2 linked regions of the Pseudoduganella albidiflava genome follow. The protein of the gene in region 2 interacts with the protein of the main gene of each other region in a pairwise test. Links are inferred from orthologs where the notes say so. Each region holds a gene or a part of one and is shown on either strand. Other genes may lie near its edges.

Region 1 (8,527 bases), 5.6 Mb from region 2 along the record:
TACGGCCGTAGGCTTCGTTGCAGGCCAGTTTCACGTCCGGCGCGCGGCGCAGCGGAATCGTGTAGCCGGGTTCGAACGGGATCAGCAGCATGGCCAGCGTGCGGGCCCGCTGCGACTGCGCCTGGCGGTGCAGGTGGAAAGCTTCGGTCGGCGTGGCCGGGACCTTGGCGGCCTTGCGTTTCGGCTTGCCCTGCTTGCCGTCGGCGCGGCGCGCCAGCGCCTGCAGCAGTTGCCGGGCATTCTGGAAGTCGCCGCGCCACAGCAGCGCCGTGCCTTCGCAGGCCAGGCGGAAGGCGGTATCGGCGTTCAGCGTGTCGTCGGCAACCACCACGCGCTTCGGCGGCGGCATGCCCGCCTCCGAATGCCAGCGGGCGGAACGGTCGGTTCCTTGTTCGGTCCAGTGGAGGAGGGAGTTGTCCATGTGCGTCCGGTTCTGCAAAGGTGCTGCTGGGTGGTAAACGGCGAAACCGCCTGCACGGCGGTTTCGGACTGTGGCACCTATTATAGCGGGTCAGGCCGCGTCGTCCTTCGGTGGCGTGGTCGAGATGGTCAGCGGGATGTCGCCGGCCGTCTTGACGAGCGGCACGTCGACAGGGCCGGAGGACGGCGGCGCAGCCGGCAATTCCGTCATGGGCACCTTGATCGGCGCCCGGGTCTTTTGCGTCGCCTGGTCGGCCGCCGGGCCCTGGGCTGGCAACTCCGTCATGGGTACCTTGATCGGTGCCTGGGTCTTATCCGTGGCCTGGTCGGCCGCCGGGGCTTGAGCCGGCAATTCCGTCATGGGTACCTTGATGGGCGACTTGATCTTGTCAGTCGCCTCCGCCGCCGGATCGGGCAGGTAGGCCTTCACGGGCGAGGGCGGGGCATAGGTATCGAGCGACTGGGTATTCTTGACGAGCTGCATCAGCCGCATCGACAGGTTGCCCAGCACGTCGCCGTTTTCGCCGTTCTTCACGTCGCCGGAGATGCGCTTGTCCATCAGCTTGAACAGGTCGCCCAGGCCGCCCGGCCAGTCGATGTCCGGGAAGTCGAACGACGGGAGTGACTTCGCCGGATCCTGTCCGGCCACTTTCTCGTCGGACGCGAAACCGGCCGTCATCGACGCCTCGTATTGCACTTCCACTTCGAAATCGTACTTGCTGCCATCGGCCAGCGTGATGGTGCCCTTGCCCATGAAATGGGAGCTTTCATTCAGGCTGAAGGCGGAAGCCTTGCCGATGCCATTGGCACCCTCGCTGCGCAGCGTGCCGGCCGCCAGCGTCGACGACGTGTCGAGCGCCACCGAATCGAAGTCGATCGTCGCGCCTTTCGCGCTGTCGCCCAGCAGTTGCTGGGCAAACTTGCCGAGCAGGTTCTGCGCCAGGTCGATCGTGTTGTTGCCGAGCGCATCGATGCGCTGCTGCAGGTCGACCGCGCCGGACGACAAGGCGACATTGCTGCTGGCCTTGGTGGCCGCCGGCTGCTGCACGGTGCTGTTGCCGCGCGCCGGCTGCTGGGTCGAGCCGGACAGGGCGGTGTTCTGGTACTGGCGGGTGCCGAGTGGAGAGAGCGAAGACATGGCTGGCCTCTTTTTACAATGTCCCTCTACATCGGCATGCGCGCCGATTACTTGAGGAAATCAGTGGTGGTGGGTCCACAGGCCGTTCGAGGCCAGGTATGCCTGCACGGCATCCGGCTGCCCGATGGCATGCAGCTTCACTTCGCCGCAGGCGCACACGCCGGAATACGGCGTGATATGCGAGCAGGCGGATACTTTCTGGACGGTGACTTTGACCGCCTTCGCGCATTTCGCGCACTTGAACGTCAGGGTACGTGGTGCTTTCAACATGTTTTCAACAACGCCAACAACGGTTTAGGGTAAGGAGCCATTTTATCAGGCTACGCTCACGTGGCTGCGGCCGCCTGCACCGGGTTGCACGATGATCCGCGTGGCGATCCGCTCCGTCATCTCCTGCACGTGCGAAATCACGCCTACTTTCCTGCCCATCGCCTGCAGGTTGTCGAGCGCGTCCATCGCCACCCGCAGCGTTTCCGCATCGAGGCTGCCGAAGCCTTCGTCGATGAACAGCGATTCCACGCGCACCCGGTTCGACGACAGCGAGGCCAGCCCCAGCGCCAGCGCCAGCGACACGAGGAACGATTCGCCGCCCGACAGCGAGTGCACGGAACGCAGGTCGTCGCCCATGTGCAGGTCGCGCACCAGCAAACCCAGCGATGGCTGCGACGGATTGTCGATGCGCAGCAGTTGGTAGCGGGGCGCCAGCTGGCGCAGGTGGGCATTGGCATAGCCGAGCAGCACGTCGAGCGTGAATTGCTGGGCGTAGTTGCGGAACTTCTTGCCATCGGCCGAACCGATCAGCTCAGCCAGCCGGGCCCAACGCCGCTCGCTGGCTTCCTGCCGCTCCAGGCCGGCCAGCATCGCGCTGGCGCGGCGGCGCCGCTCGTCGTCCTGCGCCAGCGCCACCTTCAGGGCGGACACGCCTTCCTGGGCGGCGCGGCGTTCGGTGGCCAGCGCGTCGAGTGCTTCGCGCAAGGGCTGCGGGCCGCCTTCGGCGCCGGCCGGCGCCGTGGCGCGATGCTGTTCCAGCTGGGCTTCGCGCTCGCGCAGCACCGCCACTGCCTGCGCCACTGCGCCATCGAGCGCCTGCAAGGCGTGGCGTTCGGCGCGGATCGCTTCCTGTGGATGCGCCAGCAATGCCAGCAGCTCGTCCATCGAGGCGACGCCGTCCACCGGCGGGGCGAACAGGTCCGGCTCGGCATGGGCGTGCCGGAACGTTTCCAGCCACGCGGCCAGGTCGCGGTGCGCGATGCCGGCCGCTTCGTCCAGTTCGGCGAGGCGGCGCTGCGCGTGCACCAGCGCCTCGTCGCAGCGGACCCGCGCCTGGGCGGCCTGCTGGCCCGCTTCCTGCTGCGCGCGCAGGGCGGCATGAGCCGCTTCGCAGGCGGTGCGCAGCCGCGCTTCCACTTCGCCCACGGGCGCGCCATTCCACAATGCCACGCGCTGGGCACGCGCCGCCTGCAGCGCCTCGTCCGCCGCCAGGAAGGCGGCGCGCGCGGCATGCTCGTCGGCCGCCACTTTCGCGTGCGCTTCCTGCAGGGCCGCCAGTTCGATGTCCAGGGCGGCGATCTTCGCGGCCCGTTCATCCAGGTCGGCGTGCTGCTTTTGCCATTGGCGGCTTTCGGCCTGGCGCAGCGCGTGGAAGTGCTCGGGGTTCTGTTTCCAGTGATCCTTCCAGCCATCGGCTCCCGCTTCCGGCGCATCGGCAAAGGCGGCATCGAGATCGTCGAGCAGCGCATCGAGATGGTGGACCGCGTCGATGTGCTGCGAGCGCAGCGCTTCGGCCTGGGCCTGTGCCTGGGCCAGCGCGGTCGCGGCGGCCGACAGGGCGGCCTGGCTGCGCGCCTGTTCCGCGGCCGCCCGTTCGCAGGCGCCTTGCGCGCGGTCGCGCACGGCGGCGGCCTGGCGCATCGCCTGCTCTTGCCGCGCCACGTCCTGCAGCGCCGCGCTGGCAGCGGCGAGCCGGCCGGACAGCCAGGCGGCACGCTCGCCGTCGCCAACCGCGATGCCGTCGTCTAGCGTTGCCAGCGCGGCGTTCCAGCGTTGCGCCAGCGCCGCGAGCGCCGGCGCCAGCGACGCCAGCTCCTCGCGCACCTGCGCCAGCCGCGCCGCGTTCGATGCCGCCAGCGCCCGCTGCGTCGCCTCCTGTTCGATGGTGCGTTCCTGCGCCGTGCGCCACTGCGCCACGTCGGCCCGCAACGCGGCGAGCATGCCGCGCAGCTGGTCGTTGCCGTGGTATGGATGGTCGGCCGAGCCGCACACGGGGCAGGGCGCACCGTCTTCCAGCGTGGCGCGCAGCTGCTCGACGCTTTCGCCGCATGCCGCCTCGGCCAGCGCCAGCGACCGTTCGGCCTGGGCCAGCGCGGCCTTGCCGGCGGCGAGGTCGGTGCGGGCCGCTTCGGCCAGCGCCTGCGCCGCGGCGCGCGCGCCCTCCAGCTGTCCGGCCTGCGCCACCAGCGCGGCATGGCGGTCGTTGCGCGCGGCCAGGTCGAGCCACAGCCGTTCGCCATCCTGCAGCGCGGTGCGGCGCGCTTCCAGCACCGTGCGCCGCGTGCCCAGCGCCTCGGCATCGAAGGCGGCCAGCGCCGCCACGGCCGCGGCGCGTTCCGCTTCGGCCGCGCGCAGCTTTTCCGCCGCGCCGGCCAGGCCGGCCTGGGCCGCCATCTCCTCGTTGCGGTGATGCGCGGCGCGGCGCTGCGCGTCGGCCAGTTTCGTGGCGATCGCCGCGCCGTGGTGGGCGGCGCGGCCTGCCTGCGTGAACAGTTCTTCCCAGCGTGGCCACTGCTGCGCCAGCACGGCCCAGTGCCGGTGCGATTCCAGCCAGGCGTGGCCGTATTCCTGCGCGGCGACGAGGCCGCGACGTTCATTGCGCTTGTCCGACAGCGCGGCCGCCGCCGCCGTCACGGCCGCCACGGCGGCGTCGCGCGCGGCACGGGCTTGCGCGTGCTGCGGCTGCATGGCCTCGATGCGGGCGTCGAGCGCCTTGGCCCGGTCCAGCTGCGGGCCGGCGTCGCGCCGGGCGGCTTCGGCGGCATCCACCCCCTGCGCCGCCTGCTGCTGCGCGGCCGCGGCGGCAGCCTGGGCCAGTTCGGCCTGTCCCGCCTCCTGGCGGCAGCGCTCGATGGCGGCACGTGCGCCGGCCGTGTCGAGCGCCACGCGCTGGACCGCGTCGTGCAGTGGCCGCGCTTCCTGTACCGCATCGAGCTTGTCGAGTGCCGCGCGGCGCGGCGCGGCCGCCGCCACGTCGGCAATGCGCGCCTGCCGCGTGGCCTCGGCCTGCGCGATGCCCTCGGCCAGCCGCGCCGCGCCCTCGTGCCAGCGCAAGTCCGTTTCCAGCGCGGCCTTGCGGGTGTCGAGCACGGCCAGAGCCGCTTCGGCCTGCCGCGCCTGCGCTTCCGTTTCCGCGCGCTCGTCGCCGGACAGCGGCTTCTGGTCCGCCAGGCGTGCCAGCATCTGCTGCAGCGCCTGCGCCTCGCTCTTGTGGCGCTCGTGCGCGCGGCGCGACAGGTCGCTGTAGATCGTGCTGCCGGTCAGCGTTTCCAGCAGCAGGCCGCGCTCGTCGTCCTGCGCCTTCAGGAAGGTGGCGAACTCGTTTTGCGCCAGCAGCACGGCGCGCGTAAACTGGTCGAAATTCAGGCCGATGCGTGTTTCGATCTCGGCCTTCACCTCGGTCTTGGTGCCGCCGATCGGCTGCAGTTCGGGCAGCCGGTGCAGCGTCATCGCGGTCGGCTGCAGCGCGCCGGTGGCCTTGGTGCGCGAGCGCCGCACGCTCCAGCGCGCCCGATAGGCAATGCCGTCGCTGCCCACGAAATCGACTTCCGCATGGCCTTCCGGGGTGCCGCGGCGCAGCAGCGTGCGCGAGTCGTCCGAGCCGATCGGGTCGCCCACGTCGGGCGTCTTGCCGCGCGCATGCACCAGGCGCGGCGTGCGGTCGTACAGGGCCAGGCACAGCGCGTCGAGCAGCGTGCTCTTGCCGGCGCCGGTGGGGCCGCTGATCGCGAACAGGCCGGCCGAAGCCAGCGGGTCGCTGCCGAAATCGACCGAGAATTCATCGGCCAGCGAGGCCAGGTTGCGGCCGCCGATACGCAGGATCCTCATCGCGCCGGCTCCGCCAGCAGCAGTTCGGCGAACGCGGCCATCTGCTCGTCCGGCGCATCGCTGCCGAACTTTTGCCGGTACAGCCGCGAGAACACGTCGGCCGGCTGCAGTTGCGCGAGCTGGTCCAGCGAGACTGCCGCCTCGTCGAGGGAACCGCCGCGGCGCGCGCTGCTGGTCTCGATCTTCGCCAGCCGCACGTGCTTGCCTTCCAGGGCCGCCTCGATGCGGGCACGCAGGCCGGGCTCGGGGGCGTCCAGTAGCACGCGCACTTCCAGGTAAGGCTGCGCATACGCTGGCGCCAGCGGAAAGTCGAGCGCTTCCAGTTCGTCGAGCACCTGGTCGAGCGGCGCGGGCCGCGTCGGCACGCGCAGCAGGTGGACCGCGCGCGGCACCGGAACGGCCACCGTTTCGCGCAGGGCACCGCCGTCGAGGTCGACGCGCAGCACCTGGTGCTGGTAATGCACTTCGGAGAACGACAGCGGCAGCGGGCTGCCGCAATAGCGGATGTGGGCATGGCGGCCGATCTGCTGGGCCAGGTGCAGGTGGCCCAGCGCCGCATAGGCGATCGACGGGCCGAAGATCCCGGCCGGCAGCATCTCGGTGCCGCCGATGACGATGCGGCGTTCCGAATCGGCCGACATCTGCCCATCGACCATGTGGCAGTGGCCCATCGCCACGATGGCCTGGCCGGGCTGGCGCAGCGCCTCGGCATGGGCCAGCGCCCGCTGGTACAGTTCGGCGATGCCGGCCAGGTACGGGTCGCCGCCGCCTTCCACGCGCGGCACGTCGGATGGCCGCAGGAACGGCACTGCCAGGCACCAGGCGGCCACCGCGCCGTCGCGGTTGGTCAGCGGGTGCACCAGGCGGGCCACGTCGATCGCGCCATCGGCCGTGCGCTCGACATTGCCGACCACGCGCGTGCCCAGTTCCTCGAGCAGCGGGCCGGGCGCGTCGATGCGGCCGGGCGAGTCGTGGTTGCCGGCCACCAGCATGATGTCCAGCCCGGGCGCGGCGGCCCTGGCCTGGCGCAGGAAGTGGTACAGCTGGCGCTGCGACGCGGCGGACGGATTGGCATTGTCGAACACGTCGCCGGCGATCAGCAGCGCGTCAGCCTGTTCGGCAACGATCGTATCGAGGAGCCAGTCGAGGAAGCACTGGTGTTCGTAGTGGCGGTCGAAACTGTGGAGCGACTGGCCGAGGTGCCAGTCGGAAGTGTGCAGCAGGCGCATGAAGGTACCAGACGAAGCGAAGGCTCGATGGAGGGGTGGGCCGGAAGCGCGACAGTGTAGCGCATCCCGGCCGTGGCGGATAGCGCCGCCTCCGCCGTGGCTGGCAGCCGGGCGCCGGATCAGCCGGGTGTCGCGGCTGCCTTGCTGCGCCGGCGCGCCGCGGCCGCCAGCAGTACCATGCCGGCGCCCAGCATCGCGTACGTGGACGGTTCCGGCACGGTCACGACCAGGTTATAGTCGAATCGCTGGGCCAGCCCGGTGCCATCGCCCAGCAGGGTCGGATCCACGTCCGGCGCCACTTTCCAGTCAAAGATCGAAAAGCCTTTTGTCAGCGGGTCCGCGTAATAGGCGGTGGCCGGCTCCAGGACGGACTTGATGCCGAACTGGTCGGCCGCCGTGAACACGTATTGCTGGATGGTGGCCAGGTCGCCGTACGTGTCGGGATCGAAACTGATGCTCTGGTAGAAGCGCTTCGTGGTGCGGCCGGCACCATCCGTATCCGACAGGATCTGCGAGCTGACCTGGCCGATCGCGTCCAGGCTGTACACCTGCCCGTCCAGCCGCAGCGAGATCTGCAGGTCCGCATCGGTGGCTTGCATCCAGGTGTTGTCCACGCTGGTCATCACATTGGCGCTGTCGAAGACGCTCGTCACCGTCAGGTCGAACGCACGGCTGCCGACGATATCGCCTTCCGGGAACAGGCCCGGCAAGTTGAATGCCGCGGTCGACCCGGCGGTGTGGGTGGTGATCGTGTAGATATCGGCCATTGCCGAGGAGCAGGCCAGCGCGGCCAGCAGGGCCGCGGTGCCGCGCAGTGCCGCCGGCATACGGCGCCGCGGCAGCGAAGGGTGATCGAGGAAAGCATTCATCGTTAGGGCTCCTGAAAGTCAGGCCGCGGACGGCAACTGCGAAAAATATACATGGATGAGCATTTCCGGGGCGCACTGTTAAGGCCGTTCGTCACGCCACGGCGCCCGGCTGCAGCCCGGCCAGCGTGCCGCCGGTACGGAAGGTATTGCGGCCGGCCTGCTTGGCTTCGTACAGCAGCGCGTCGGCGCGCGCCAGCAGCCCGGCCGCGTCGAGGTCGCCGCCAGCATAGAAGGCGACGCCGATGCTGGTCGAGATATCGGCCCGCACGCCATCCAGGTCGAACGGCGCGGCCACCGCGGCCACCAGCTTGGCCGCGGTGCGCTCGGCATCCTCGCAGCGGTGCAGGCGTTCCAGGATGACGGTGAATTCGTCGCCGCCCAGCCGTGCCACCGTGTCGGTATCGCGCAGCGCATGGGTCAGGCGGCCGGCGAATGCCTTCAGCAGCGCATCGCCCACCGCGTGGCCGTGGGTATCGTTGACGGGCTTGAAGCGGTCGATATCCATGTACATCACCGCCATCAGGGAACCGTTCGCGCGGCTGTGTTCCATCGCGGCACCCAGCCGGTCCATGAAGCCCGCACGGTTCGTCAGGCCCGTCAGCGCATCGATGGTGGACAGGCGCAGCAGGTGCTGCTTCTCGCGCCGCAGCGCGGTAACGTCGGTGCGCACCACATGGAAGCCGACCACGGCGCCGTGCTCGTCGTCCCACTGCGGTATGTAGCGTACCTCGAAGCTGCGCGCGCTGCCGTCCGGCTGCGCATCCTCGACTTCC
Region 2 (7,144 bases):
CCAGCCATTCCTTGCGCGCCGCCGCATCGGGCAGGCGCGCGATGGTGGCCGCCGCCACGGCGCCTCCGCACGTTGCCAGCAGCAGGTCCGGCGCATGGCCGGTGTCCTCGGCTGCCGCGTGGATGCCGAGGTAATAGCCGAAGCGGAAACCGCCACCGGCCAGGACCAGGCAACGCGCGTATTGATGCGTTTTCTCCATGCCCTGCATAATGCCCAAATGCGATTACCACGACAAGGCAAGGCGCCATCGGCGCGGGCACGCGCCGTCCACCTGCTGGGCAACTGGCTGGTGTTCGGCCTGTGCTACCCGCTCAGCCATACGATTGCCGCGCGCCTGCCGGCGCAGCACAGCGTGGCGCTGCCGCTCGATGCCGCCGTGCCGTTCTGGCCGTGGATGATCGTTCCCTATGCCAGTTCCTCGCTGTTTTTCGTGCTGGTCTTCCTGCTCGTGCGCAGCGCGGAGGAACTGCGCGTGGCGAGCCGGCGCATGCTGCTGGCAACGGTGACGGCGGCACTGGTGTTCGCTGTCTATCCGGCCCGCTTTACTTCGGCACGCCCTGCCCTCGACAACCCGTTCCTGGCCGCGGCCTACGGGTTTCTCGATATCGTGGACCAGCCCTACAACCAGCTGCCTTCGCTGCACGTGGCTTACTGCCTGCTGTTCTGGCTGGCGTTGCGGCCGCTGGCGGGGGGCTGGCGGCGCCTCGCGCTGGCGGCGTGGCTGATGCTGGTGGCCGCGAGCACGCTGTTCACCTGGCAGCACCATGCGGCCGACGTGCTGGGGGGACTGGCGCTGGGCGCGGCCGTGGCCTGGCTCGTGCGCCCCGGCGCGACCCGTCGTTCGACGGTCGCCTTTTACTACACGATCGCGGCCGGCATCACGCTGCATGCCGGCTGGTTCGTGCTGGGCAGCTGGCTCGCCCTGTATGCCGCCGCTTGCCTGCTGCTGGTGGCGCTGGCATACGCCCGGCGCGACGCGCGCTTTCTCCGCAAGGACGGTGGGCGCCATGCGCTGGCCGCTTGGCTGCTGTACTGGCCTTACCTGGCCGGGTATCTGCTCACATGGGCGCTGGTTCGCTACCGCGAGCGCGGCCGCGCCGCGTTCATCGAGCTGGCGCCAGGCCTGTTCGTCGGGCGGCGCCTGTCCGCCGCGGAAGCGCGGCGCCTGCCGGAAGGTTGCAGCGTGATCGACCTGTCGCCGGAGCTGCCGGAAGCCGCGGCCTTGCGCGGCGCGTGCTATCACCATGCGCCGCTGCTCGACCTGCATGCGCCGCGCCCGTCGCAGGTGCGCGCCGTGCTGGCATTGCTGGCCGAGCAGCACCGGCCCGGCCGCGCAGTGTTCCTTCACTGCGCAATGGGTTACAGTCGCAGCCGTTTCATCGCCCGTCTCTATGCAAGGAAAAACCACCGATGGCTTTCTCGATCTACCAGTTGAAACCGCGCTTCCAGCAATTGCTGCGGCCATTGCTGTCGTCGCTCGCCCGCATCGGCGTGACGCCGAACCAGGTAACGCTGGCGGCGATGTTCCTCTCCTGCGCCTATGGCGCGGCGCTTGCCGCCGCCCCGGATAGCGCGGCCCTGTGGTATGGCTTGCCGGCCTTCCTGCTGTTCCGGATGGCGCTGAACGCCATCGATGGCATGCTCGCCACCGCGACCGGCAACAAGACCAGCCTGGGCGCGGTGCTCAACGAGATGGGTGACCAGGTGTCCGACGCCGCCCTGTATCTGCCGTTCGCGCTGGCGGCCGGGATATCGGCCCCGCTGGTGGTCGGGGTGGTGGTGGCGGCGCTGCTTGCCGAATTTGCCGGCGTGCTGGCGCAGGGCATCGGCGTGGCGCGCCGTTTCGACGGGCCGATGGGCAAGAGCGACCGCGCCTTTGCCCTGGGCGTGATCGCGCTGCTGATCGGCTCAGGCGTGACGCCCGCCTGGAGCAATGGCCTGCTGTGCGTGGTCCTGCTGCTGTGTGTGCTGACGATCGTCAACCGGCTGCGCCAGGCGCTGCGGCTTTGCGTGCCACCGACACGGTGAAGATGCCCTCCACGCCGATCAGCGTGGCGATCTTCTCGCCACCGGCCACGCGCACCAGGGCATCCATTTCCGCCTGGGGGCGGGGTCGCATGCGCCACGCTTCGCCACGGTGGTTCGTCAGCGTGCCGGCGATCATTTCCAGCTGCGGGTGCCACGGCTGCGCGGTATAGATCAGGTGCCCTCCCGGACGCAGGCTGGCGAAGACGCCTTCCAGCGAGCGCAGCACCATGGCATTGTCGCTGAACAGTTCATACAGGCCGGATACCACGGCAATGTCGTAAGTGCCCTCTTCGCCCGCATAGCTGGCGCTGTCGAACGCATCGCGCCGGCGGCAATCCACTTTCGCCTGCAGCTGCAGGCTCGCGGCCAGCGCGCGTGCGCGGTCGACGTTGTGCTGCGCATAGTCGCACAGCGTGACTTCGATAGGGCGGTCCTGGAATCGCTTGACGGTTTCCAGCACATAGCGCGCGGAACCGGACGCGATGTCGAGGATACGCAGCGGAGGTTGGGCGGGGTTCACGGCCGGGTGGGCGGCGATGCGCTGTGCCAGCAGGTGCTGCAGCTGCACCTTGCGCACGCGGATACCGCGCCAGCCCACCGCGTCGAGATAGCCACGGTCCATCACCGCGCCGAACATCAACTTCCCGCCAGCCTGGTTGCGATACACATAGTCCAGCGACTCGCCGGAATCGAAGCCGTGCGTGAGCCCCACGCGCATGCCGTCGCTCAGTGGTCCGAGCGCCTTGAGCATTCGGCGCTGCAGGGCATACGACGCACGGGTGAGCGGATTGCCGTATTCATTGCGTTGCAGTGCCGCGTAGGCCCGGGCGCTGGCGCTCGCGCTGTCCGCCTGGAGGTAGTGCGTGGGCGGCAGCGGCTCGCGTGCGTAGCATGCGGCGATGAACTCGCGGCATGCGGCCAGGGCCGCCGACATGTCGCGCTCATAGAGCACGGCGTGATAGCAGTCGCGCAGCTGGACATAGCGTTTCAGCGGCGAGGACAGCCGCTCGAAGAATGCCTTTTGCGGCCCCTCATGGACAACGTAATCCTTATCCGCCGCCAGCATCAGGACGGGAGTGTCGATCGCGGCCGCGTCTTTCACGATGCGCTCCGCGGTATCGGCGAGCTCCAGCAGGATCTGGGCGGAGATGCTCTTGGCGATCAGGGGATCGGCCGCGTAGGCATCGGCTTCCTGCTTCGAATGGGTGAGCATCCCCGGGCGGATATAGCTGGTGACGAACAGGTCGGGCTTGAAGCGGCGCGCGAACCGGAGCGCCGGCTTGGCCAGCGGCACGTACAGCTTGATCTTGAACGCGGCGGCGGCCATGACCAGCCCGCGGATGCGCGGCGCATAGTCATGCAGCCACGTGGCCGCCACTACCGCACCGACGCTGTTCGCGACGACCAGCATGTCTTCGCGCGCGATGCCGTAGCGCTGCGCAATGTGGGCGACGAAAGCATCGAGGTCATCGACCAGCGTGGCGAATCCGGGCGCCGCACCCCGTTCTCCCGGCGAATGGCCATGGCCACGCGCGTCGTAGGCGAAAGCCCAGTCATCCCCATAACCGAACTGTTCGACCAGGGGCGCGATCCGGCCCGAATGCTCGTGGCCCCGGTGCAGGAACACGAGGGCGCGCTGCGGGCCGTCGTTGCGCGGCGCTTTCGGTTGCCACGCGCGGTAAAACAGCCGGGTGCCATCGCTGGCATCGAAGCCGGCTTCGGAAGTGGTCCACGCTGCCGGATGTTCGCTTTTCATGAGGTTGTGCCTTCCATGGTAATGACCAGAATGTACAGCAGTGGCGCGGTGACGACGAGGCTGTCGATCCGGTCGAGAATGCCGCCGTGCCCGGGGATCAGTTGTGAAAAATCCTTGATGCCGAGATAGCGCTTCGCGGCGGAGAACATCAGGTCGCCGGCGAAGCCCCCAACGGACAGGAGCAAGGCGTACGCGGCCATCCTGGCGGGTGAGCCAAGCTGGAGGTAGCTGCCCAGGACCAGGGTCAGCAATTGCGAAACGGCCACGCCGCCGGCAAGGCCCTGCCATGTCTTGTTCGGGCTGATAGTGGGCGCGATCCTGTGGCTGCCGAACAGTTTGCCGCCGATGAACTGGCCGATATCGTTGAGGGCGGTAACGATGAACAGGTAAAAGAGCCATGCCAGGCTGGCAGCGGGGCCGGCCGGGATGTCGATGAACCGCACGATCGACCACGCTGCCGCGATCGTCAGCCACAATAAAAGATAGACGAGTGACGGTTTGACTGCCCGGGCGCGAAAGAACAGGAATTGCGCAACGATGAGCGTCGGCAGGGCGACCGGCAGCACCGCGGGCACGAGCAGGTGAAGGGTGGTCGCCGCGCCGACTGCGAGCGCGGCATTGCGGCGGAAATGCGACGACGGGTCATCGGCATACGGCGCCAGTTCACGCACCGCCAGCAGGCAGATCAGTCCTGCCAGCAACCACGGGCCAAGCGGGTACAGCAGCAATGCGATCGTGACGACCGGGAAGATGCGCCACCATGCGTTGACCTGGTTGCGCAAGCTGCCGGTGGGAGCGGCCAGCCGCTGCACCAGCAGCGAAGTAATGCCGAGCAAGCCATACAGGGCGGTCATGGCGATGCCGATTTGTGAACCGGACGAAAGGAACGGGAGCATGGCGACGCTTATGGGATGACAACCCTTCATTATAGTAAGCGTACGCGTGAGACCGGTTGTCGGCAATCAGGAGCGAGGCCGGGCACTGCCCGGCGGAGGAATCAGCGGCGTACCCCGGACTTCGAAGAGCATTAAAACCGGTGACAGTGAACTGAACCCTAAAAGTTGGACACCAACTTTTGGGGTTTTTCATGGCGAAATACAGTGTGCAGTTCAAGCAAGAGGTGGTCGATCGATATCGGGCCGGCCCGTTAGGATGCGTTCGTCTGGGCAACGAGATGGGCGTGGATCCTAGCCTGGTCTATTTGTGGGTCAGGCTATACGACGCTCATGGCGTGGGGGGCCTGGAGAAGAAGCAACATAGGCACAGCGCTGAGGGCAAGCTGTCGATATTGCAGCACATGTGGAAACATGAGTTGTCATGTTTCGAGACGGCCGTGATTTTCAACGTGCGCCACACCGGCAGCATCGGCCAGTGGGAGCGCTGCTATCATAGCGGCGGTATAGATGCGCTCAGTCCCCGACCGCGCCAGAGACCGAAGAAAATGCCCACATCCCAGCCGCCCGCGCCGCAAACGCCTCTCGATGAAGAGGCCAAGACCCTTGAAGAGCTTCTCAAAGAAGTGAACTACTTGCGGATGGAGAACGCCTACCTAAAAAAGCTGGATGCCTTGGTTCAGGAAGAGAAGCAGCAGCGTGCGATAGCGCGCAAAAAGCGAAAGTAATCACTGAACTGAGGCAGCGTTTCCCTTTGGATGGCTTGCTGGAAGTAGCAGGCCTGGCGCGCAGCACTTACTACTATCAGCAGCAAGTGGCCAAGCTAGGCGATCGTGACGAGGCCTTAAAAAATCGTGTTCAGGGCGTCTTCGACGGCAACCACGGGCGCTATGGCTATCGCCGTGTGGCCGCTGAGATCCGCAAGGACGGGCATAAGGTTAACCACAAACGTGTACAGCGTTTGATGAGCGAGCTCGGCTTGAAATCGCTGGTGCGGCCGAAGAAGTATCGTTCTTACAAAGGCGAAGTGGGCGAAGCTGCAGATAACCTCTTGGACCGCGATTTTGAAGCTGCGGCCATGCACGAGAAGTGGGTAACTGATGTCACGGAGTTCAATGTCGCTGGCAAAAAACTGTATCTCTCGCCGGTGATGGATCTGTGCAACGGCGAGATCATCGCCTTCGAGACGAACACCCGGCCAGTGCTGAGCTTGGTTACCAACATGGTTAAAAAAGCCCTGCGAAAGCTCGGCAAAGACGACAAGCCAATCCTTCACTCAGACCAGGGATGGCACTATCGGAAGCCCGCTTACCGGAAGGCGCTGGAGGATAAAAATGTCGTGCAGAGCATGTCTCGCAAAGGAAATTGCCTCGATAACGCTGCCATGGAGAGCTTCTTCGCCGTACTCAAGACTGAGTACTTCCATCTGCAGAAATTTGCCAGTATCGAGGAGCTGAAGAAAGGCCTGGTGAAGTACATCCGCTACTACAATCACAAGCGCATCAAGCTTAGGTTGAACGGGCTGAGTCCTGTGCAGTACAGAACTCAGCTCCAAGTAGCATAGCTAACAAACCGTCCAACTTCCTGGGGTCACTTCACAGGCTCCGATTTTCTTCGAAAGCTTCCTGGAAACCGGTGACAGGCTCCGATTATGTTCGAAAGGTTCTCGAAATCGGAACCTGTCACCGGTTTCATTGCAGGTTTCGCGACGAAATCGGAGCCTGTCCCCGGTTTCGTTGGTACTTCCGCGGCGAAATCGGAGCCTGTCCCCGGCTTTCGGCAACGAGAAATATGTTCCGGAAAAGCAAAAAACCCCCGCCAGATCACTGGACGGGGGTTTTTCTATATAACAGCCTGACGATAACCTACTTTCACACTGGTTGCAGCACTATCATCGGCGCAAAGTCGTTTCACGGTCCTGTTCGGGATGGGAAGGGGTGGGACCGACTTGCTATGGTCATCAGGCATGACTTGTACGCAGTGCCGTCCCCTGTGGGGCAACGTCACTGCTCAATCCGGAAGAAGTAAAGCGAGGGTAACTCTCATCAAAGAGTAAATGCGAGGAATCATCATTGATTCATAACCGTCAAGGTTATAGGGACAAGCCGTACGGGCAATTAGTATCAGTTAGCTTAATGCATTACTGCACTTCCACACCTGACCTATCAACGTCCTGGTCTCGAACGACCCTTCAAGGAGCTCAAGGCTCCGGGAAATCTCATCTCAAGGCAAGTTTCCCGCTTAGATGCTTTCAGCGGTTATCTCTTCCGAACTTAGCTACCCGGCAATGCCACTGGCGTGACAACCGGTACACCAGAGGTTCGTCCACTCCGGTCCTCTCGTACTAGGAGCAGCCCCCTTCAAATTTCCAACGCCCACGGCAGATAGGGACCAAACTGTCTCACGACGTTTTAAACCCAGCTCACGTACCACTTTAAATGGCGAACAGCCATACCCTTGGGACCGG

The links. Proteins that work in one complex are often made in the same cells at the same time.
Region 1: the proteins of EYF70_RS30715 (region 2) and EYF70_RS07525 interact in binary tests that used the Escherichia coli proteins (3 or more experiments, as listed by UniProt). The link is inferred for Pseudoduganella albidiflava from one-to-one orthologs.

Annotation. Positions count from the first base shown.
Region 1 is NZ_CP036401.1:1,742,220-1,750,746, forward strand. Bases 1,674-6,056 are described here. They hold EYF70_RS07525 (AAA family ATPase), read right to left. Parts: upstream 5,657-6,056; coding sequence 1,874-5,656; downstream 1,674-1,873. Other genes in these bases: EYF70_RS07520 (hypothetical protein), read right to left, coding at 1,674-1,828; EYF70_RS07530 (exonuclease SbcCD subunit D C-terminal domain-containing protein), read right to left, coding at 5,653-6,056. Also shown: EYF70_RS07510 (methyltransferase), read right to left, coding at 1-421; EYF70_RS07515 (hypothetical protein), read right to left, coding at 512-1,558; more of EYF70_RS07520, read right to left, coding at 1,619-1,673; more of EYF70_RS07530, read right to left, coding at 6,057-6,885; EYF70_RS07535 (PEP-CTERM sorting domain-containing protein), read right to left, coding at 7,005-7,754; EYF70_RS07540 (diguanylate cyclase domain-containing protein), read right to left, coding at 7,846-8,527. UniProt on the Escherichia coli protein: SbcCD cleaves DNA hairpin structures. These structures can inhibit DNA replication and are intermediates in certain DNA recombination reactions. The complex acts as a 3'->5' double strand exonuclease that can open hairpins.
Region 2 is NZ_CP036401.1:7,374,849-7,381,992, reverse strand. What follows is about bases 1,382-4,381. They hold EYF70_RS30715 (bifunctional alpha/beta hydrolase/class I SAM-dependent methyltransferase), read right to left. Parts: upstream 3,785-4,381; coding sequence 1,979-3,784; downstream 1,382-1,978. Other genes in these bases: EYF70_RS30710 (phosphatidate cytidylyltransferase), read right to left, coding at 3,781-4,381; EYF70_RS30720 (CDP-alcohol phosphatidyltransferase family protein), read left to right, coding at 1,411-2,028; EYF70_RS30725 (phosphatase PAP2 family protein), read left to right, coding at 1,382-1,435. Outside these bases: EYF70_RS30730 (patatin-like phospholipase family protein), read right to left, coding at 1-199; more of EYF70_RS30725, read left to right, coding at 218-1,381; more of EYF70_RS30710, read right to left, coding at 4,382-4,680.